2 regions of the Clostridium ljungdahlii DSM 13528 genome follow, and region 1 is predicted to be linked to the other one. Evidence: riboswitches for the same ligand, from Rfam matches in the RefSeq annotation. Region 1 holds a riboswitch; the other holds the start of a gene.
The links. A riboswitch is a leader RNA that binds a small molecule or an ion and turns the genes downstream of it on or off. The one in region 1 is predicted to bind lysine.
Positions count from the first base shown of each region.

Region 2: linked by a shared signal. The riboswitch ahead of CLJU_RS10705 (amino acid permease) and the one ahead of CLJU_RS18875 (aspartate kinase) in region 1 are both predicted to bind lysine.

Region 1 is NC_014328.1:4,154,854-4,166,412, reverse strand. Features, by position in the region: gene proS (proline--tRNA ligase) at 1-388, shown strand, start outside; gene ftsH (ATP-dependent zinc metalloprotease FtsH) at 607-2,460, shown strand; gene CLJU_RS18885 (HelD family protein) at 2,564-4,693, shown strand; gene hydE ([FeFe] hydrogenase H-cluster radical SAM maturase HydE) at 4,910-5,947, shown strand; lysine riboswitch at 6,001-6,205, shown strand; gene CLJU_RS18875 (aspartate kinase) at 6,305-7,507, shown strand; gene lysA (diaminopimelate decarboxylase) at 7,602-8,888, shown strand; gene CLJU_RS18865 (GH36-type glycosyl hydrolase domain-containing protein) at 8,985-11,559, shown strand, end outside.
Region 2 is NC_014328.1:2,374,613-2,386,171, forward strand. Features, by position in the region: gene CLJU_RS10665 (polyamine ABC transporter substrate-binding protein) at 1-218, opposite strand, end outside; gene CLJU_RS10670 (ABC transporter permease) at 270-1,058, opposite strand; gene CLJU_RS10675 (ABC transporter permease) at 1,060-1,929, opposite strand; gene CLJU_RS10680 (ABC transporter ATP-binding protein) at 1,926-3,038, opposite strand; gene CLJU_RS10685 (PH domain-containing protein) at 3,286-4,701, opposite strand; gene CLJU_RS10690 (PH domain-containing protein) at 4,685-5,170, opposite strand; gene CLJU_RS10695 (ArsR/SmtB family transcription factor) at 5,368-5,646, shown strand; gene CLJU_RS10700 (glycerophosphodiester phosphodiesterase) at 6,192-7,100, opposite strand; gene CLJU_RS10705 (amino acid permease) at 7,500-8,963, opposite strand; lysine riboswitch at 9,087-9,263, opposite strand; gene CLJU_RS10710 (MutS-related protein) at 9,375-11,195, opposite strand; gene CLJU_RS10715 (bacteriohemerythrin) at 11,232-11,559, opposite strand, start outside.

The sequences.
Region 1 (11,559 bases):
AGGACCAAAGGATATCGAGAAAAATCAAGTTGTACTTGTAAGGAGAGACAGTGGAGAAAAGATAATAGTATCCATGGATAACCTGGAAAAGGATATACCAGATCTTTTAGATAAAATTCATGACGGTATGTTTGAAAAGGCAAAAAATCTTATAGAAAACAATACAAATAATGCTGTAAACATGGAAGAGTTTAAAGATATAATGGAAAATAAAATAGGTTTTGTAAAGGCTATGTGGTGTGGAGACGCTAAATGTGAAGAAAAAATTAAAGAAGTTACTGGTGCGTCTTCAAGATGCATTCCATTTGAACAAGAACATATTTCAGATACCTGCGTGTGCTGTGGTAAAAAAGCTGATAAATTAGTTTATTGGGGAAAAGCATATTAAAGAAACCTGTGTTAATATAATACTTCAATTTTTAGAAATGCTATCAAAATTTTGATAGTATTTCTTTTTGGCAAATAAATTTAGTGGTTACTTGCAAATATCATAGATATTTGGTTAAAAATAACTTTAAAAATATTTTGTAAATACTAGTAGGAAAAAGAGTATTTATTGCTATAATATAAGTAGATTATGAGTTGAAATAAAGTGGAGGCTTACATATGTTTAATAGCAAAAAATTTAAAGGTAACAAATTCAAATATGTTATTTATTATTCACTATTAGCTGTTATAATTGTGTTTATAGTTAATGAATACTCTAGCCAATTAAAATATGAGCACATAAAATATAGTGATTTTATAAATTATATTAACCAAAATAAAATATCTAATGTACAAATATCCAAGGATAGGCTAATAATAACTCCCAAGGATAAGGATACAGCTCATAAAGGAAAAATACTTTATACTGAAAGGGTAGATGATCAGAATTTAATTAAAAAGTTAAATGATGCCAAAGTTCAATATGAAGGCGTGTCACAGGAAAGCTCTCTAATGAGAAGCCTTTTTACAAATTGGATTTTACCCTTAAGTATAATTATGTTTTTTGGAAGTATTTTAATGGGAAGATTAGATAAAAAAATGGGCAGTGGAGTTATGTCCTTTGGAAAGAATACCGCTAAAATATATGCGGAAAATGAAACTGGCGTGAACTTTAGTGATGTGGCAGGACAGGAAGAAGCTAAAGAATCTCTGATTGAAATAGTTGATTTCTTGCATAACTCTCAAAAATATGTATCAATAGGTGCAAAGCTTCCTAAGGGGGCACTCCTTGTAGGGCCACCAGGGACAGGAAAGACTCTTCTTGCAAAAGCTGTAGCAGGGGAAGCTAAAGTCCCATTTTTCTCTATATCAGGTTCTGCTTTTGTAGAGATGTTTGTAGGTATGGGGGCATCTAGAGTTAGAGATTTATTTAAACAGGCACAGGAAAAGGCTCCTTGTATAGTATTTATAGATGAAATAGATGCCATAGGTAAAAGTAGGGGTGGCAACGTATCTGGAAATGATGAGAGGGAGCAAACTTTGAATCAACTTCTTGCAGAGATGGATGGATTTGATTCTTCTAAAGGAGTTGTAATTTTAGCAGCTACCAATAGACCAGAAGTACTTGACAAGGCACTTTTAAGACCAGGAAGATTTGATAGAAGGGTTATAGTAGATAGGCCTGATTTAAAGGGAAGAGAAAGTATACTTAAAGTTCATACTAAGGGAGTTAAAGTTTCAGAAGATGTAGATTTAAATTCTATAGCAAAATCGACTCCTGGAGCTGTAGGAGCGGATTTGGCTAATATGATAAATGAAGCTGCTTTAAGGGCAGTGAAAAATGGTAGGGAAGAAGTAATTCAGGAAGACTTAGAGGAATCAGTAGAAGTAGTTATGGCTGGTAAAGAAAAGAAAGATAGAATTTTATCTGATGCTGAAAAAAGAGCTGTTGCTTTTCATGAAGTAGGTCATGCACTTGTGGCTGCATTATTAAAACATACGGATCCTGTACATAAGATAACTATAGTTCCGAGGACCATGGGTGCACTAGGTTATACGATGCAGCTTCCTACAGAAGAAAAATATCTTGTTAGCAAGGAAGAAATGATAGATAAGATATGTGTCATGCTAGGGGGAAGATCTGCAGAAGAAGTAGAGCTTAATAGCATATCTACAGGTGCATCTAATGATATTGAAAGAGCTACGGAAACAGCTAGGAGCATGGTGACTATGTATGGAATGACAGATAGATTTGATATGATGGGACTAGAATCAATAAAAGATAGATATTTGGATGGAAGACCGGTGCAAAATTGTAGTGCGGAAACAGCTGCTATTATAGATGATGAAACCTTGAACATAATAAAAGAATGTCACGAAAAGGCAAGAAGTATTATTAAAGAAAATAAGGATTTACTCATAAAGATATCTGAAAGCCTAATTGAAAAAGAAACTTTAATGGGAGAGGAATTTATGGACATAATAAAAGAATATAATGACAAAAAACAGGAAACTCAGGATACAAAACTCTGATTATGGACTACTCTAAGGCATTTGGAAGAAAATAGGATAGAATACTCAATGGTTATTTCTTTGAAAATGCCTAATGGGTAACTTATGAAATGGAGATAGTAATATGTATAGAGACGATTTAAAAAAGGAATTGGAGAAGGAAGTCGAGCTGGATCTTGAAAGGGAAAAATTAAAAGAAGTCTTAAAAGAAATTGAGGTACAAATTTTAGAATACATTGAGAGTAGAAAAAAAGTAATAGACTATATTTTAAAGCTAAGAGAAAAAAATTTGGAACAGTACGAAGATGATGAAGACAAAGTTATAGAATATTTTAACCATGAAATGTACGAAAAGGAAGAACAGTATAGGCTAGTAAATAAAAGCATAAAAGAACTTACCATACTGAGCAATTCACCTTATTTTGGTAAGGTAAAATTTCAGGATGAATATGGAGAGGAAGAAATATACATAGGTAGGTTTGGTGTGACAGGAAGGAAAAGTTACGAACCTATTGTAATTGACTGGAGATCACCTGTATCTTCTTTGTTTTATGCAGGTAAGCTGGGAACTGTAAAATATACATCTCCTATGGGAGAAGTAGAAACAGAAGTGCTTTCTAAGAGACAATTTATTATAAAAAAATCTAATCTAGTAGGTATGTTTGATTCCAGTATAGATGTAAAAGATGAAATCTTGCAAATGGTACTTAGCAAAAATGCTGGTGAAAAGTTAAAAGATATTGTAATGACTATACAAAAAGAACAGGATAATTTAATAAGACAGCCTAGAACAGGGGCTATTGTGGTAAATGGAGTAGCAGGAAGTGGAAAAACTACTATAGCACTGCATAGAGTAGCTTACTTATTATACAATTATAGAAAGGTTCTTCAAGGAAAGGTACTGATATTAGGTCCTAATAGCATATTTATAGATTATATATCACTTGTACTTCCAAGTTTAGGAGAGGAAAAGGTTACTCAAACTACTTTTAGAGAATTTGCAGAGGATATTCTAAATGTGCCTTATATAATGGATTTTAAGGATTATATGGAAAAAGTATTAAGTCACCAAAAAGATTTTTCTGAAGAAATTAAGTATAAGGGTTCTTTACAATATGTGCAGGATATAGATAATTTTATTGGCAGTTTGGAAAAAGATTGTTTTAAGATAGAGGATGTGTTTTTTTACGATAAACTTATAATGTCTGGAGAAGACATAGATAAGATGCTTAATTATTATTTTAAAGATATGCCTCTATTTAAGAGAAGTGCCAGGATAAAAAGAGTCATATACTCAAAGGTAAGGGATGAAAGAAACAGGCTAATAATATCTATACAAAAAGAATATGAAAATAAGGTGAAGAGTCTAACGGAAAGTGAACTAAATGATTGTGGAAATGAGCTGGAGTACAAAAGACGAAATGGTATAAGAGATGTAATAAAAGAAGTAATTAATATCAAAAAAAATAAGTTAATCTGGCTTAAAAATCCTGATGTGATTACATTATACAATGATTTTAATGGAAATAAGTTGCTGATTTATGATGATTTAGCTCCTATTTTATATTTAAAAATAAAGCTGGAAGGGCTAAGATATAGAGATGAAGTAAGACATATAGTGATAGATGAAGCACAAGATTATTCTCCGCTGCAGTTTCGGGTTATTTATGAACTTACAAAGTGTAAATCTTTTACTATAGTAGGAGATACCAATCAGAAAATTATATTTTCAAAAGAGACACCTGCCGTGGAAAAATTGGAAAACATACTCCCGGATTTAGAGATAAAGCGTTTTTCATTAAATAAAAGCTATAGATCCACAAATGAGATAATTGATTATGCTAATAAATATCTAGAAGGGGATAAAACCGTACCTCTAGTTAGAAGTGGAAAAAAAGTTGTGGAAAAAAGGGTAGATAATTCCAAAGAACTTGTGGACAAAATACTAGATAATGTTGTAGAATTAAAAGAAAGAGGTTATGAAAGTATAGCCATAATTTGCAGGGATTTAAAAGACACGGAAGCTATAGGTAATTTAATAAAAGCAAGAATTCATATAAATGTGCTTGATAGAGAAGATATGATTTATTCCAGCGGCGAAGTTATACTTCCAAGTTATTTTGCCAAAGGTTTAGAATTTGACGCGGTTATAATGATAGATACCTGTGAAAAAAATGAAAATACATTAAAATATATAATGGCTACAAGGGCGCTGCATGAATTATATGTGTATAAGACTTCCTCGATTAATTAAAAGTTTACTAAGCTTCAGGTTTAAATCAATTATCCTGAAGCTTAGTGTTTATTTATCCGATCGCTACCATTGCTAACACCCCATATTCTACCAAAGTCGGGGATAAGCACTGCTACGCGGCTGGATAAGTTCTTCTTAGGTTCAGCTGGAGAAAGTCATCCTTATAAGCAAACTCCATCTGAACCTAAGAATCACTTGATAAAGGAGACATGATCTATGGGGGATAAATTACTAGAATCAATTGAAAAAGCTGAATTGAATCATACACTTGATAAAAGTGAAATAGTTGAATTATTTAACAGTAACGAACATAATGAAGAACTTTTTAAAGCGGCAGACAGAGTAAGAAAAAAATATGTAGGGGATGAAGTACATTTAAGAGGACTGATAGAATTTTCTAATATATGCAAAAGAAATTGCATGTACTGTGGACTTAGACGTGATAATAAAAATATCAAAAGATATAGAATAGAGCCGGATAAAATAATCGAATTAGCAAAAAAAGCAGTAGGATACGGCTATAAAACAGTTGTTTTGCAGTCTGGAGAAGACGATTACTATACTGTAGATAAGCTAAAATACATAATATCAAATATGAAGAAAATGGACATAGCTGTAACTCTAAGCATAGGTGAAAAAACTTTTGAGGAGTATAAAGCTTTTAAAGAAGCTGGAGCAGATAGATATTTAATAAGAATAGAAACTACGGATCCGGAACTGTATGCAAAAATGGACCCCGGGATGAGTTATGAAAATAGAAAACGCTGCTTGAAAGATCTTGGAAAGTTAGGATATGAAGTTGGTACAGGATGTCTTATAGGTCTTCCTGGCCAAACTTTTGAGTCGCTTGCAGAGGATATATTATTTTTTAAAGAAATAGATGCAGATATGGTAGGAGTAGGGCCTTTTATTCCAAATGCAGATACGCCTTTAAGAGATGAAAAAGGTGGAACGTTTATAAATGCTCTTAAAGTTATGGCTATAAGCAGACTGATTATGCCAGATATTAATCTTCCTGGTACAACAGCTATGGAAACTTTAAATCCAAGAGGCAGGACTATAGCTCTTCAGAGTGGAGCTAATGTAGTTATGCCAAATGTAACGGAAGGTGTATATAGGAAGCTTTATGCACTATATCCAGGTAAAATTTGCACAGGGGATACTCCTGCCCAATGCAGAGATTGTATAACCGGTAAAATAATTACTATAGGAAGGGTCATATCTGGTTCTAAAGGATTTAGAGTAAAAAAATAGTTGAAATCATTAGATATTTGTGATAAACTTAGAACAATTTAATAAATTAGTTACCTTAGGGTAGAGGTGCTGTAACTATCAGTATTTATTTTTAGTCGGCGGACGTTGAAAAATAAAGAAAGGAGCTGCAGCCGAAAAAACTAGTTTGGCGAAACTGTTTTTGGCTTTGTACATAATATGTTCAAAGCTGTCATTGAAAAGGCATATTCATTTTATATGATTTAATGGATATACTTTTAGTGGAGAGCTACAAAGGTACACGACCATGCATATTTGTGCAGTATAGGTGTTGTGTCCCTTTACTGCACTATTTTTTTATAAGATTCATTGATAACAAACAATTTAGGGAGGAGTATTATGGCAATTATTGTTCAGAAATATGGAGGGAGTTCAGTAGGAACTCCAGAGAAGATAAAAAATGTAGCAAAGACGGTAGTTAGTAGGGTTGAAAATGGAGATAGTCTAGTAGTTGTAGTATCAGCTATGGGAGATACTACAGATGACTTAATAGCCCTTTCAAAAAAAATTACAGATACCCCAGATAAGAGAGAATTAGATGCACTTTTGTCTACTGGCGAAATGATGTCCTGTGCACTGCTTGCTATGGCTATAAAAGATTTAGGATATGATGCTGTAAGTTATACAGCTTATCAAATTGGCATAAAAACTAGTGGACAATATGGCAAATCTCTTATATGTGATATAAATGGAAAAAAAATAAAGAAAAGTTTGGATGAAGGAAAAGTTGTAATTGCAGCAGGTTTCCAGGGTATAAATGATAAAGGAGATATAACTACTCTAGGAAGAGGAGGGTCAGATACCTCTGCTGTTGCAATAGCTGTAAAACTAAAAGGAAGTTGTGAGATATATACAGATGTAGATGGCATATACAGTGTAGATCCTAGAAAATATAAAGATGCTAAAAAACTAGATGAAATAGATTATGAGGAAATGCTTGAACTTTCAAGTTTAGGTGCTCAAGTTATGCATTCTAGATCTATAGAATTAGCTCAAAAGTATAATATACCCGTATATGTGGGATTAAGCAATAGTGATATAAGAGGAACAGTTATTAAGGGGGTAGATAGTATGAATTTAGAGAGTAAACCAGTAACAGGACTTGCAACAAGTGATGAAGATGCAGCAATAACGCTAACAAATATTGATAACGACATAAACATTATTTCCAATTTATTTGAGAAGATAGCAGAAAAAAGAGTAAATGTAGATATGATAAGCCAAACTGCACCTGTAAGTGGAAAGGTGAATATATCATTTACTGTACCAAAAATTGACTTAAAAGATTGTCTTACTATTTTAAAAAGTTATTTCAATGAAAAAACTAAGGTTGATATAGATGAAAACATTACTAAATTTTCAGTAGTTGGTATAGGAATGAAAACTACTTCTGGAGTAGTTGCAAAGATGCTTAAATTATTTAAAGAAAACAATATAGGTGTAAAGATGATAACTACATCTGAGATAAGAATTACTTGTGCTATAAAACAAGAAGATAAAATGAAAACTATAAACTTAGTAGCAAAAGAATTTAATTTATAGTTTTATTCGGATAAATCTTGACGTATATTCGGAGTATGCTTATGAAATTAAGAGCATATTTAAAAACTTTTAGGAGGAAACCAGTGTGAAAATGATGGGTAGTATGGAGATCAGAAACAATGTTTTATACATTGGTGGGATGAGTACGGGGGAATTAGTGAAAGAATTTAAGACTCCTCTCTATGTAATGGATGAAGAATTAGTAAGGGATAGGTGCAGGAGATATTACAAATCTTTCGAGGCTGATAAAGCTAATAAGGTCACTTATGCAGGTAAAGCCTTTTTAACTTTGGCTATGTGTCAGATAATAAACAGTGAGGGATTGTATTTGGATGTAGTATCAGATGGAGAATTGTATACTGCACTAAAAAGCGGCTTTCCTATGGAAAAAGTCTATTTTCATGGAAATAATAAAACTTTAGATGAAATAGATATGGGAGTAAAACTTGGAGTAGGTAAGTTTGTAGTAGATAATTTCTATGAGATGGAAAAGATAAATTCCGCAGCAAAGAAATATGGGAAAATACAAGAAATACTCCTTAGAGTGACACCAGGAATAGAGGCTCATACCCATGACTATATAAAAACTGGTCAAATAGATTCTAAGTTTGGATTTACAATGTTAAATAATGAAGTTATGAATATAATAAAAAGTGCAGTTGATTTTCCTAATTTAAAATTTGTTGGAATCCACTGTCATATAGGTTCTCAAATATTTGAAACCAAACCTTATGAAGACGAAGTTGAGATTATGTTAAATCTAGTAAAAAAAATAAAAGATGAATTGGGCCGTGAAGTAGAGGAATTAGATCTTGGCGGCGGATTTGGAATATACTATACAGAAGGAGATAAGCCTAAATCTGTAGAAGATTTTTGCAGTATTATACTTCAAAAGGCAAAGGAAAAAGCTAAAGAGCTTGATTTAAAACTTCCTATTCTTGTGATAGAACCTGGCAGGTCTATAATTGGTAATGCGGGAACAACTCTTTATACCGTAGGATCTATAAAGAATATTCCAGGTGTAAGAAAATATGTATCTGTAGATGGAGGTATGGCAGACAATATAAGGCCAGCTTTGTACGGTGCAAAGTACGAATGTGTTTTAGCAAATAGAGTAAATGACAGTGTAAAAGAAACAGTTACCATAGCGGGAAAATCCTGCGAATCGGGAGACATATTGATAAAAGATGTGGAGCTCCCGGAAAGCAGAAGCGGTGACATATTAGCTGTGTTTACCACAGGAGCTTATGGATATTCTATGTCTAGTAATTATAATAAGATTCCAAAACCTGCAGCAGTTTTAGTAAAGGAAGGAAAGGCAAGGCTAATTGCTAAAAGACAAACCTTTGATGATCTAATAGAAAATGAAATAATGTTATAATTTAAATCCATCCTGAGTGTGAATTAATATTTTGTGGTTTTATTGGGAACAATAATCAAAGCAAAATTCTTTTTCACAGGAAAGGATGGATTTTTTATGCTTTACATTGTATGCATTATAGGTATAGGGATAATTTTATTGCTCATGATGACTTATAGCAAACTCAATAGGGTTGATTGTAGAAATGAAAATGTAGGAGAGGATATTTCTACACTAATTGTTGATAGAGAAGAATTAAAGAAATATGCTAGAGAAATATCAACTGTTCCGTCTGCAGTTCAAAGAAGAAGCTGCAAGAAGCAATTAATAAAGAGTTTGGATAAAAGTTATGGAAGAATTTTAGCTGGATACAATTTTTTTGATGAGGAAATTAAAGATAGAGAGGAAATAGTATCCTGTGCCGAATGGCTTTTAGATAATTTGTATCTGGTAAAAAAGGAATACAAAGATATAAAAAATAATATGTCTGAAAAATATTATAAAAATCTTCCTGTAATGACTGAAGGCACTATGAAAGGCTTCCCTAGAATATACTACATTGCTAGGGAAATGTTATCAAAGACTCAGGGAACTGTAAAAGAAAATACCATAGAGACATTCATAAATGCATATCAGGAAAACACAATATTAAGAAGTGGAGAACTCTGGGCAATACCTATAATGATAAGGATAGCTTTGATTCAAAATATAAGTAGTATAACTGATCGTATGGTATTTATGCAAAAAGAAAGAAAGAGGGCAAAAAGTGAAGCAGAGGATATTATAAATTCTAAAGAGAATGAAAATGAAATAATTAATAAGTTAAAGGATAAAAATATTAAATTTACACCCCATTTTACAGAAGGATTCATTAAAACATTAAGGGATAATTTTATAAGAAATGCTGAAATATACAATTGGATAGATGAAGAGCTAGATAAAGAAGATAGCAGCGTTAAAAGGATGGTAAATATAAATCACCAAAAGCAGGGTATATGCCAGATTTCTATGGAAAATTCCATAAGTGGAATGGTAGAAATATCTGCATTGAACTGGAAAGAAAATTTTGAAAGATTGTCCTACGTAGAAGAAATATTGAAAATGGATCCTGCAGGAATTTACAGTGAAATGGATTTTAAGTCTAAGGATTATTACAGACATAGAATAGAGAAAATGTCTAAAAATATAAACATACCTGAATCTTTTATAGCCAAGAAGGCTATAGAGTGTGCAAAAGAAGCTTGTGGAGAAGAATACGAAAAACATGTAGGGTATTATTTAATCGATAAGGGTATAAGCTGTCTTGAGAAAAAAATAAAAAACAGTACAAGAGAATATAAAAATTTGCATTACAAAGCTCGAAATAAGATAACGGTTAACTTCTATATAGGTAGTATTGTATTTGGAACTATTTTTCTAGATGCGCTCATAAGTGGTATAAATTTTTATGTAGACAATTTATCTTTGTGGAAATATATATTAGGAGCAATTGTACTCTTTATACCTTTAAGTGATATATTTATATCTATATTCAACTGGAGTGTAAATAAGCTTGTAAAACCCAGGTTTATACCTAAAATTGAATTTAGAGATGGTGTACCTGAAAAGTTTAGTACGGTAGTAGTAATACCTGCTATTATAAACGATATTAAGCAGGTTAAAAAACTTATAGGTGATATAGAGGTTTATTATCTAGCAAATGAAGAAAAAAATTTGTATTTTGCACTATTAGGTGATTTTAAGGATAGCCTTGAAAGAGAAGAGAAAGATGATAAATTAATAGTAGATACAGCTTTAAATGAAATAGAAAAATTAAATAAGCAATATTCTCAAGGGCAAAAAGACAAATTTTATTTTTTAAGCAGGTTTAGGAAATATAATGAGAAAGAGGGAAAGTGGATTGGATGGGAAAGAAAACGTGGAAAGCTTATGGAGTTCAACTCTCTTATAAGGGGAAGTGATAATACAAGTTATGATGTTATAAGTGGTGACATAAAAAATTTATATGATGTAAAGTATGTTATAACTTTGGATGCAGATACTAAATTGCCTAAAGATACAGCTAGATTTCTCATAGGAGCTATGGCTCATCCCCTAAACATACCTTATCTGAATCGTGACGGTAAAAAAGTAATAAGGGGACACGGCCTTATGCAGCCTAGAGTAAGTGTCAGTGTATTAAGTGCAAATAAAACGCTTCATTCCAGTATATTTTCAGGCGAAACAGGAATAGACGTATATACAAATGCTATTTCTGATGTGTATGAAGATTTATTTGACGAAGGTATATTTACGGGTAAAGGTATTTATGATGTAGATGTATTTAACAGTGTTTTAAAAGGTGAAATACCCGAAAACTCTGTATTAAGCCATGATCTTTTAGAAGGATCTTATACAAGAGCTGCTCTTGTGACTGATATAGAACTTGTAGATGGATATCCTGCTTACTATAATACCAGTTGTAAAAGACTTCATAGGTGGGTAAGAGGAGACTGGCAGCTGCTTCCCTGGTTATTTAAAAAAAGTTCTTTAAATAGGTTATCAAAGTGGAAGATAATAGATAACTTAAGAAGAAGCATTATAGCACCCTCCGTAATGGTGTTAATTATAGTGTCTATGACATTATTTAAAAATTTAAATGATTTTTTGGTAGTAGCCTTTGTTTCAATACTTTCACCTATACTTTTTGACG
Region 2 (11,559 bases), 1.8 Mb from region 1:
TCGTTAGTTGAAAAGTTACTGTAATTTACCTTTATACCTGTTTTATTCTGAAATTCCTTTATTACAGAATCGGGTACATAATTAGCCCAGGTAAACACATTTACTACTTTTTCATCATTTCCAGAAGCCTGTTTTTGACTTCCGCAACCAGACAAAGTAGCAATCGTACATGCAACTATTACTGATAAGCTCAATAGTTTTAGTAATTTCTTTTTCATTCAATATTCCCCCCTCATTATATTAAAATTAATATTCATACAAATTTAAACCTATACTTTTTTTATTCCTATTAGTTTAATAATTTGTACAGAAGCTAAAATTACAAATGTGACTAAAAGCATAAGGGTACAAAGGGCATTTATCTCTGGAGATAACCCAAATTTAAGCATAGAAAATATCTTTATTGGAAGAGTTGTGCTTTCCGCTCCCGATACAAAAAAATTTATAATTACATCATCAAAAGAAAGAACAAATGCAATCATTGCCCCTGAAAATATGCCCGGTAATATGAGTGGAAGTGTAATACTGGTAAAAACCTTAAGCCTATTTGCTCCAAGGTCCATAGCTGCATCCTCCATTGACAAATCGAATCCTGCAAGTCTTGATCTAACTACTATAAACACAAAAGGAATACTAAAGGTTGCATGTGCTAGAACTAAGGTACCTATACCAAGGGTTAGCCCAATTTGTGAAAAATACACAAGCAATGCAATTCCCATAATAATTTCAGGTATAACAATAGTTATATTTAATAATCCTTCCACTACACTTTTTCCCTTAAATTTATACTTATACAATCCTACAGCCCCTATTGTACCTATTATTGAAGAAACTATCGTACTTATAACTGCTATGGTCAAACTATTTTTAAATGCAACTATAACATTTGAATCATCAAACAACTGCTTATACCAGTTAATAGTAGTTCCATTCCATGCTGCCCCTGTTTTTGCACTGTTAAAAGAATAAACTACAACCACAGCTATAGGTAAGTATAAAAAAATGAATACAAGCACTATATACAGGACAGAAGTTCTCTTAAGAATTTTATTTATCATGCTAAAAAACCTCCAAATCCACTTTTTTACCTACTAGCTTAGTACTTACATGCAAAAGTATCAGTGTAATAATTATCATAAATACAGATAATGCTGCACCGAAAGGCCAATCACGAGATATTAAAAATTGATTTCTAATTAAATTGCCTATGAGCATTACCTTGCTTCCTCCCATAAGATCACATATATAAAATAATCCAAGGGAAGGTATAAAGACTAAAATACTTCCAGCTACAATTCCAGGCTTGGTAAGCGGTAAAGTTACTGTTAGAAATGCTCTAAGAGAAGTTGCACCTAAATCTTTAGCTGCTTCAATGTAATTTTTATTAACTTTTTCTATAGATGTATAAAGTGGTAGTACCATAAATGGAAAAAGAGTATATATCATTCCTATAAGTACAGCTCCATAAGTATACAACATTTCAATAGGTTCTTTTATAAATCCCACTTTAATAAGTAAATTATTCACAAGTCCCTCTGTACTTAAAAGTGTCATCCAAGCATAGGATCTTATAAGAGAGTTAGTCCAAAAAGGGACAATTATAAGCATTACAACAAATATACGAAACTTTTTTGGTATTTTTACTACAAGATATGCAAATGGATATCCTACAACTAAAGTAAATAAAGTAGTTATAAGTGCAATTAATAAAGAATCCATAAATACCTTAAGATACAGTGGTGATATAATTCTTTTATAGTTATCCAGAGAAAATACGAAATCAATTCCACCATTTGTCCCCCTTTGTAGAAAGCTTATAAATATAACATAGCAAATTGGCGCCCCCATTAAAACTATCATCCAAAGAGATACAGGCCCTATAAAAAAACTTTTTTCAAAATTTAATAGTCTCTTTTTTTCAATCTTCAACTTACCATCACCTTGCTTGTTTGATTAATCTCATCAGTATTCTCCTTATTATCTATTATAATAGCGTCCTTTACATTCCAATATATCCATAAAGTTTCATTAATTTCTGGTATTCTTGAATTTCTATCATAATTATTGGATACAATTTTTCTTCCATCTTCTAAAATAAAAGTGGTTCTTATATTAGAACCTAAATATACATTTTCTTGGGCTATTGCCTTAATACTAAAATTTTCAACTTGACTTAAAGAATATTTAATATTTTCAGGTCTAACTAAAACAGACACCCTCTCTCCTAAATTGAATGCTTTATTTAAAGCAGCAAGTTTAAACTCTCCAGTTTTCAATATAACCCTATCTTCAAAAATATCTTCCACAGTTGACTCAAACAAGTTGGATTCACCTATAAAACTTGCTACGAACCTGGTTTTAGGATTTTCATATATATCTCTAGCGTCACCTACCTGTTCTATAGATCCTCCATTCATTATAACTATACGGTCAGACATATTTAATGCCTCTTCCTGATCATGAGTTACATATACAAATGTTATCCCCAGTTTTTTTTGAAGCATCTTTAATTCTATCTGCATTTGTTTTCTTAATTTAAAATCTAGAGCACCTAAAGGTTCATCTAAAAGCAATATTTTAGGTTTATTAATAAGTGCCCTTGCAATTGCTACCCTTTGTTTTTGGCCCCCGCTTAACTGAAATGGCATTCTTTTTTCGTAATTACCTAACTGTACAAGCTCTAGCATATCATTAACACGTTTTTTTATTTCTAACTTTTTAACTTTTTTAATTTTTAAACCATAGGCTACATTATCAAATACATTCATATGGGGAAAAAGAGCATAATTTTGAAATACCGTATTAATATCCAACTCATAAGGTTCCCTATTTTCTATAGGCTCTCCATCTAAGAGAATACTTCCAGCAGTGAGTTTTTCAAAACCTGCAATCATTCTAAGTGTAGTTGTCTTTCCACAGCCACTTGGTCCAAGGATAGTTAAGAATTCACCTCTTCTAATATCAAGTGAAATATTTTTTACTATTCTTTGTTCATCAAAAACTTTTGCTAAATTAATAAGTCTCAGAATACTTTTCAATGTTTCCACCTCCATATTATGGTATTAAAAAGCTTCTGACTCTTTACAGAGACAGAAGCCCACTTCTGCGATCTTTATTCACTCTGCTATACTGTTTTGCCATACTGTATTGTAGAGAATAAAAAATTTGTAAATACAGGTTTTAATATCAATTCCTACTGTTTTACTCACATTTAATTATATGGTTATAATAACATATTCAAACATTTTAGTCAATTATTTTATACTATTGTATTACCAACTATTGTTATTTTAAAAAAGTCTCAATAATATTATCTTTTAAATTTTTAACCTTTAATTCTTTACCATAATTAGAACTATATAAAATAAATTTGTAATTGCAAACTCCCTTATTGTGTTGGAAATAATTATATGATAAAGTCACAGATTGTATAGTCGACATCTTTAAAAGAGATTGAGTCTTATTAAAACTATTATGGCATATACAAACCAAATTTCTATTTATCCCCAGTGCGGTATTTTTAAATTCCATATGTCCTATAATAAATAATATTATAAACATGACTATACTAAATAAAATAAAGCTTGGTTTGGTAAACGCAATTATCCAAGTGACAATTATCCAAAATATAATTTTCTTATAAAAAAATCCAAAATATACATTACTAAGAGGTTTATTAAAATTATCTTCATATAAAAATTCATTAAGTAAATCTTTTAATATTCTATCTTTCAATTGGCTATTACATATGGGATATAATATAGCTTTTTCTCCTTTTTCATCTCCGTATCCAATACTTTCTATTTCTATAGTAAAATAGCCAAAAACCTGCATTAAAACGCTCTGTTTAAGATGTATTCCTTTAATCTTTTCTCTATCGAAACTATAATTTTTCTTATTTAAGGCTCCATAATTTATGGAAATTTTATTATTATCAGCCCACATCCTAAAATTATAATATTTTATAAAATTATATATAATAGACAAACATAAACTTACAAATAATATAATACAAACTATAATTACTATTATATAAATTTTTTCATAAAAAGTTACATAATGAAACCCTCTAAAATATCTAGATGTATCAATATTAAGTTTAAGTAATTTTTTAACACGTTCCTCAAAAAATTGCTGTATAGCAAGCAATATAGCTAGTCCCTTAAACAGCGAATTAGATATAATAGAATATATAAATAATTCTTTTGAACCTAAACTATAAGATTCCTGTTCATATTTATTTTTAAGTGTATCCGTATTTTCCTTAAGCAGTATATTTCTAATCGCCTCAGCCCTACCTCTATTTAAAGTGAACTTCAATTCATTTCCATGATCCTTTGCATCTCCTGTATCAATTTTTATAGTTGCTACATTAAAAATTTGTTCAAAAAAATTTGTTGAAATGTCCACTGTATTGATTTTTTCTAAAGGAACTTCTATTTTTTTTACGCTAAAAACCCCTTCTTTGTGATAAATATACTTTTCTCTTATTATAAAAATGTTTTTTCTCCATTCTATAATCTCATATGCTAGAAGTAGTATTAATAAAATTACTGCAGTTAAAATTCCTAATCTAAATCCAATCCACTTAATTAAGAATCCTGATGCAAAAATAATTCCTATCATTTCTTTTAATATTGTGCCTAAACTATAAAATAATTTAAAGAAATGATTTCTCTCTATCCTATCCAATTTTATCACCCAATTCTATAACATTTTTAAGGTTATTTGCGACTTTTTCAGCATCTTTCACAGCTATAGCAGGGATTTTATGTGTACCCCCTGCCGTTATAATATTTACAGAAGCTATTTTACACATTCTTTCAATTGGTCCCTGTTCTATTTTTAAATTCTGAATTCTAGAAATTGGAATTATTGTTCTTTTTCTTATGATTATGCCTTCTATAAGTTCAATTTTATCTTCAAATATGCCATATTTCCACTGCTTATACTCTAAAAAAGGCCATATAAAACTATCCAAAATTGAAACAAATATTATTATTGCAGTTAAAAAATTTAAAATACATTTTAGTACTTTCATATCTTCAATTCTTGGCATTAAAAACAAATTCATACATAGCACATATAAAGCTATAAATATAACACTAATTACTGTTCTTCCAATAATCCATGATTTTATAGCACTTTTATCAATCTTATCATAATTCATAGTTAATCTCCTTTACATATCTAATGTACTTGCTTGTACACTAATTAGTTTTGCCTATATTATATATTACATAATTAAATTTTACTATTTTAAAATTTAATAAATCCTTTATAATTATTATATATTGACGTTTATATTTGTATATCATAATATGTAAATGTAAAGATTGAAATATAGAAATATAGTGAGGTAGAACTATGGACAATAATTATAAAGAGTATGCCGATACTGCTGAGCTTCTTAAGGTACTGGCACATCCTATTAGACTATGTATAGTCAGAGGGCTATTAAATAAAGGCTGCTGTAATGTTACACACATGCAAAATTGCCTTAAAATTCCTCAGTCAACTTTATCACAACACCTACAAAAATTAAGGACAGCAAAAATTATAGAAGGAACTAGAAATGGACTTGAAGTTAATTACAATGTTTGTAATAAAACAGCTATTGATTTAATTCATGTTTTATTTAAGTAATTTCAATGATCTATAGGGTTTCAAAGTAGAAAGTTAACTTATACCAGCCATATACTAACAAATTTCATCACACCAAAAACTTTTTATAAGTCTAAAGCTCGGTATTTTGAAAATCTAAAGAAGCCTATATAAACTCGTACCTCAGACATATATAAGCTTCTAAGATTTTCTAAAATACCTCACTAAAATTTATAAAAAAAGTTTTTAAGTGTGATTTCCATTTTGTTAGTATATTTTATGTATAAGTAACTTTTAAATTGAAAACCCTATATATATGTTTTCTAACTAAAAAATAACTTATGCGCAGAGATATTTTTACAATAAATAAACATATTTAACGGTGCTTGTTTTTGTAAAAATATTTGGAGCATAAGTTTATTTTTCGTTTAGAAAACTATAATAGATTATTGTAATTTCAAAAATATTAAATTTAAAACTTATTGAAGTAAAGCTGCAATAACGCTGCATTTTAGATCTTCTGTAGTGTTAACGAAAGAAAATCATCCATAACTATTAATTCTTAATTTTTAATTGTACTTTAATAGCTATACAGGATTTTTTCTTAATTTTACTTCTTGTTTACTTGGATAAATGGTATCAGAATATATATAATCTACCCCCATTTTAGCAGCTCTTTTAAAATCTTGTCTTCTGTCAATTGTCCAACAAAATACCTTTAATCCATCTTTATGAGCCAATTGTACAATTTTCTTATTAAGAAAATCATATCTGGAGTCTAAAGCCACAGCCCCTATAGATTTTGCATACATATAACCATGGAGTCTGCTATTTGGATTTATAATTGGCATTATACGAATCTCATTATCCTTACTTTTTAAATATTCTAAAGCTTGATAATTAAATGAATGAACAATAACTTTTTTTTCGTAACCATATTCATGGATAATATCTAAAAATGTATTAATATCTCTATTTCTTCTACTTAAAAATTTAATTTCAAATATTGGCACAAGATTGTATTTAGAGCATTCCGTCAATGCTTCCTCAAATCGAGGTACTTTTAAATTAGGATATTGAGCTATATTTGCTCCCTTATCAATCTTAAGCTCATCTATTTCGTCTGACGACTTTTTTGTTATTGGTCCCCTTCCATTAGTTGTTCTATTAAGTGTAGGATCATGGAGTAAATATAAAACACCATCGGAGGAAGAGCATACATCTAATTCTACTCCCCAATATCCCATTTTACCTGCAATATCAATAGCAGGAATGGAATTTTCAGGAGCAAATTTATTTGCTCCACGATGGGCTATTACTATAGGTTCATTTTGCATTACAGCATTATTGACTTTTTTTGGTATCTTGTTCTTTCTTTTATAATTTATATTATTTAATTTGTTAATTCTTATATTAGACGAATATTTAAGAGAAAGAGAACTGGTATTGTAATAAAAAGTTACAGCCATAACTTTTAAAAGTAATACAGTAAACAATATAAGGATAACATTTGTAAATACCTTTTTATAAATACTATTACCCCCCTTATTGATAGAGCTTTAAGCTTAACTAAATATTTTAGCAGATTTAACTTTAATTTAAAAATACCATACTAGACAAGAACATGATTTTTTTCATCATTTCTCTTTTAATTCTACCATAAATTATCTATAATAGTCTAATTTATAAAAAATATATATAATAATTTTACTACATTACCTAAGCTAGTAATAAGAAGTATTTTACTCTTATCAATAACTATTGTTACGCAAATATTATTTTTTATATATAATAAGATAAACTCATTAAATTTGTGTATTAAAGATATCATCTTTATTAAAAACATAAAAAAGTTTCCAGAAAGGTAAACTTCCTAGAAACTTTTTTCCAAAACATTACTTCATATCTTCTACTTCTTTTTCAATACTATTAAAATCTACATCCTCTAATTTAATAACTTTTGTACTATGCCTTTTTTTATACCATATCCATAGACCTAAGAATAAAGGCAGTCCTATATATGAAGAAATAACTCCGCCCCAATCTATTTTAGCTTCTCCAAAATAAGTAATACCTTGGCCCAAAATAACCACAATACAAAGTACAAGTGCTATAATCGGACCCAGTGGAAATAATTTAGCCTTATATTTTAATTTACTAAAATCACGTTTTTGTAAATTATAAGCCTTTCTAAAACGGTAATGGCAAAGTGCTATTCCAACCCATGCTACAAATCCTGCTAGTCCTGAAGCTGCTACCAGCCATACATACACTGTAGTTTCTGCATAAAATCCAGTTAAAAAACAAGCAGATGCCACTATAGTAGTAAGTATAAGTGAATTTACTGGTACTCCCCTTGAATTAACTTTTGCAAAACATACAGGTGCATTTTTTTCTTTAGCCATAGAATATAACATTCTTGTTGAAGCATACATTCCAGAATTCCCTGCAGATAGAACTGAGGTTAAAACAACTGCATTCATAAGAGAAGCTGCCCCTGCTATACCTGCCTTTTGAAATACCATCGTAAAAGGACTTGTATCAACTCCTGCATTCATATAAGGTATAAGAGCTCCTACTACAAATATTGTGCCTATATAAAATAATATTATTCTCCAAAATACAGCATTAATTGCCTTTGGTATAGTTTTTTCTGGATTTTCACTTTCTCCTGCTGCTATACCTATAAGCTCTGTGCCTTGAAAAGAAAATCCTGCAATTAAGAAAACTAAAAATATAGATTTAAAACCACCTACAAAAGGTGCATCTCCTACTGTAAAGTTTTTAAATCCTACAGGTTTTCCATTAAATATTCCACAAATAGTTGCCACACCTACAATTAAAAATACTATAACTGTAAAAACCTTAATACCTGCAAACCAAAATTCTGATTCTCCATAAGCTTTTGCAGACAATAAATTAAGTCCAACTATAAGTACTAAAAAACATACACTCCATATAATAGATGGTACACCTGGAAACCAAAATTTCATTATCAAGGCCCCTGCTACCATTTCTGTTGCAACAGTTATAGCCCAATTGTACCAATAGTTCCATCCAAGTGCAAACCCAAGTGCCGGATCTACAAACTTAGTAGCATATGTACTAAAGGAACCTGAATCAGGCATGTACGTTGCCATTTCTCCTAAACTTGTCATTAAAAAATAAACCATAACTCCTATACAGCCATAAGCCACAAGTGCTCCTCCGGGACCCGCCTGTTTAATCGTAGCTCCTAGAGCTAAAAATAACCCTGTTCCTATAGCTCCGCCCAAAGCAATCATATTTAAATGCCTGGCTTTAAGACCTCTTTTAAGTTCATAGGTCCCCTCTTGTTTTTGTTCTGCAACACTCTGCATTTTTTTCCCCCCTTATCGGTTTTTAATTTCCGATAAGTGATATAACTAAGACGGACATAAGGTGATCATAAAAATAACCTTGAGAGTACACTCAAGGTTATATAAAGACATATTAATCCTATAACGAATGATAGCTCTCCACAAATTAACCTTGTGACAGTTTTACATATATTTTATGTAAACCCAATTATTTAGCATTAAAGCATCTGCTAAATAACTTCGGCAAAATTTCCTTTCAAGTTGTATCATAGTGCTTAACTCCTCAACTCTACTCTTAAATTCTGCACCTCTACCTCAGTTATTCACTTATATTAATATATTATGAACTAAAACTTCAAGTTAGTCAATAGATTTTGTACTCTAAAGTACATTTTGTAAAAATATTATTGAATATGCAAAAAATATATCAGATTAATCGTCAGGTACATTAATTCCTGCCATTTTCATAAGATACAGAGCATTTCTCGTTTTCGATGCACCCCTATGTAATTTATAATCAAACTGTATTTTATTATCTTTATAATATTCTCTAAAATGATAATTTTTTACTCTTTCATTACTTTCACTCTCTATATCACATAATTCCAAATCATGAGTTGATACCATACCACAGGTATTAGAATCCATCAATTCATTTATAAGTATCTTGGCTCCAGTGTGCCTATCTATGGAATTAGTACCTTTAAATATTTCATCTAATAAGAAAAAAATATTTTCTCCCCTATTAGCAGCTTCTACAATAGATTTTATTCTCAAAATTTCTCCATAAAAAGAAGATATATTTTTTTCTAAATTGTCACTTATTCGCATACAAGTGTAAATACTCATTATAGAACAACAAAATGATTTTGCACGAACCGGTGCCCCCGAATAAGCAAGTACTAAATTTATACCTGCTGTTCTTAAAAAAGTGCTTTTCCCAGACATATTTGATCCCGTGATAAGTGCTACTTTAGAATTTTTATTCAAATCCAGATTATTACAAACTGCCTTATCCCCTAAAAGAGGATGTGCCATAGAATCTGCTTTTAAAACCAAGGATTTATCCAAAATCTGAGGCATTGTCCAACTTGAATGGTCAAATGCTATAACTGCAAGACTACTCAACATTTCAAATTTTCCAACAGTTTCAATCCAATCATAGAGTTCCCTACCATTTTCTTCTCTCCACTTTTCAAAGGCAAACATACATTGATAATCCCAAAGGAAAAATATATTAAGTATTATATATGCAAGATTCTGGCGCTGAGATATGCTCTCTGATATCTTTTTTAGCTTATATATTTCTTCTGCTGCATTTTTTAATTTTCCATTTTGTTTTTTTAATAGCATACTTTTTAAGTCATTTAAGTAATCACACTGAAATTTTTCTTTGCATATTAAGGATATAGTTTTTTCATAAGATCTTATATTACTTTTTAAATTAAAAACTGTGTTTAAAGTGCTAAATCTGTTTTTAGCCCCTGGTAAAAGTAAAATTATTTGAACTACAAGTGCTGCATACCCTATAGAATTATTAAAAAAGTGAAATACAAAACTCATAAACAAAAGCATTATAGTTACAATAGGAATTATTTTAAATACAACTATAATGTATTTATTTCTGTATGTTGAATTCTTAGTTGAAACTATTTCTTTAAGCTTTGAAACACTCTCCTTATTATCTTCTATGGATGAACTTTGTGCCTCTAAATGCTGTCTCCACTTTAATTTACAGGACAATTCCAAAACTGCACTTTGTCTTTTTTCTATATCTTTAGAATTTCCTAAAGGTGAAGACAACACATTTTTTAAATTTTCCTTTCCAAGATAAGTATTACAGCAATTAATACATTGAAATAATGAGTTTTCACCAAATATATCAAGATCCCAGGAATAATTATGTTCTACATTCTTAAAATTTTCTCCTTTTTCGTTAAATTCTTTCCAATCACCAACTATTCTTTTTAACGAATTACAATTTATTTCTACTAGCTTTTTTGTAAAATCTGTATTTTGTTTTAACTTTTCATGGATTCTTACAGCAAGTACAAACAATATAGCTGAAACCAGGAAAATGCTTAAACTCATATAGTGATAGTTTTTAATATAGAAACCTACTATAAAGATTATTCCTAGCAAAAATATTAAAAAACGTAACCTACTTATACGTACTACAGTAGAACTTTGACTTTTCACAAGATGATCGTAATGTTTTTTTCTCCTGCAGTAGATTTTTTCACTTTCCTTCAAATATATTTCTCCTCTTTTCTTACTACGTCTATGTTTCTATTTGCTATTTTTCAGCCTACTTAATTTTAACTCATCAAAATAATCTTTTATCTTCAAATCCATACCTAATATATGACTTGATATCCAATTGTACACAAAATCTAGAATATTCAAAATTGATTTTTGTATATCTTCATCCATTTCATCTAAATCCAAGCTCTCTATTTTTTCTATAAATTTATCATGCACTCGTTTTTGTTCCGAATAGCCTGGATAGTCATACATTTGCATAATCTTTTCCTCATCCTCAAAATGATAAACAGTATACTCTTTTAGATCGTCAATTAAATTCAAAATATCACCAAAATAGTCCACGTGATTTTCA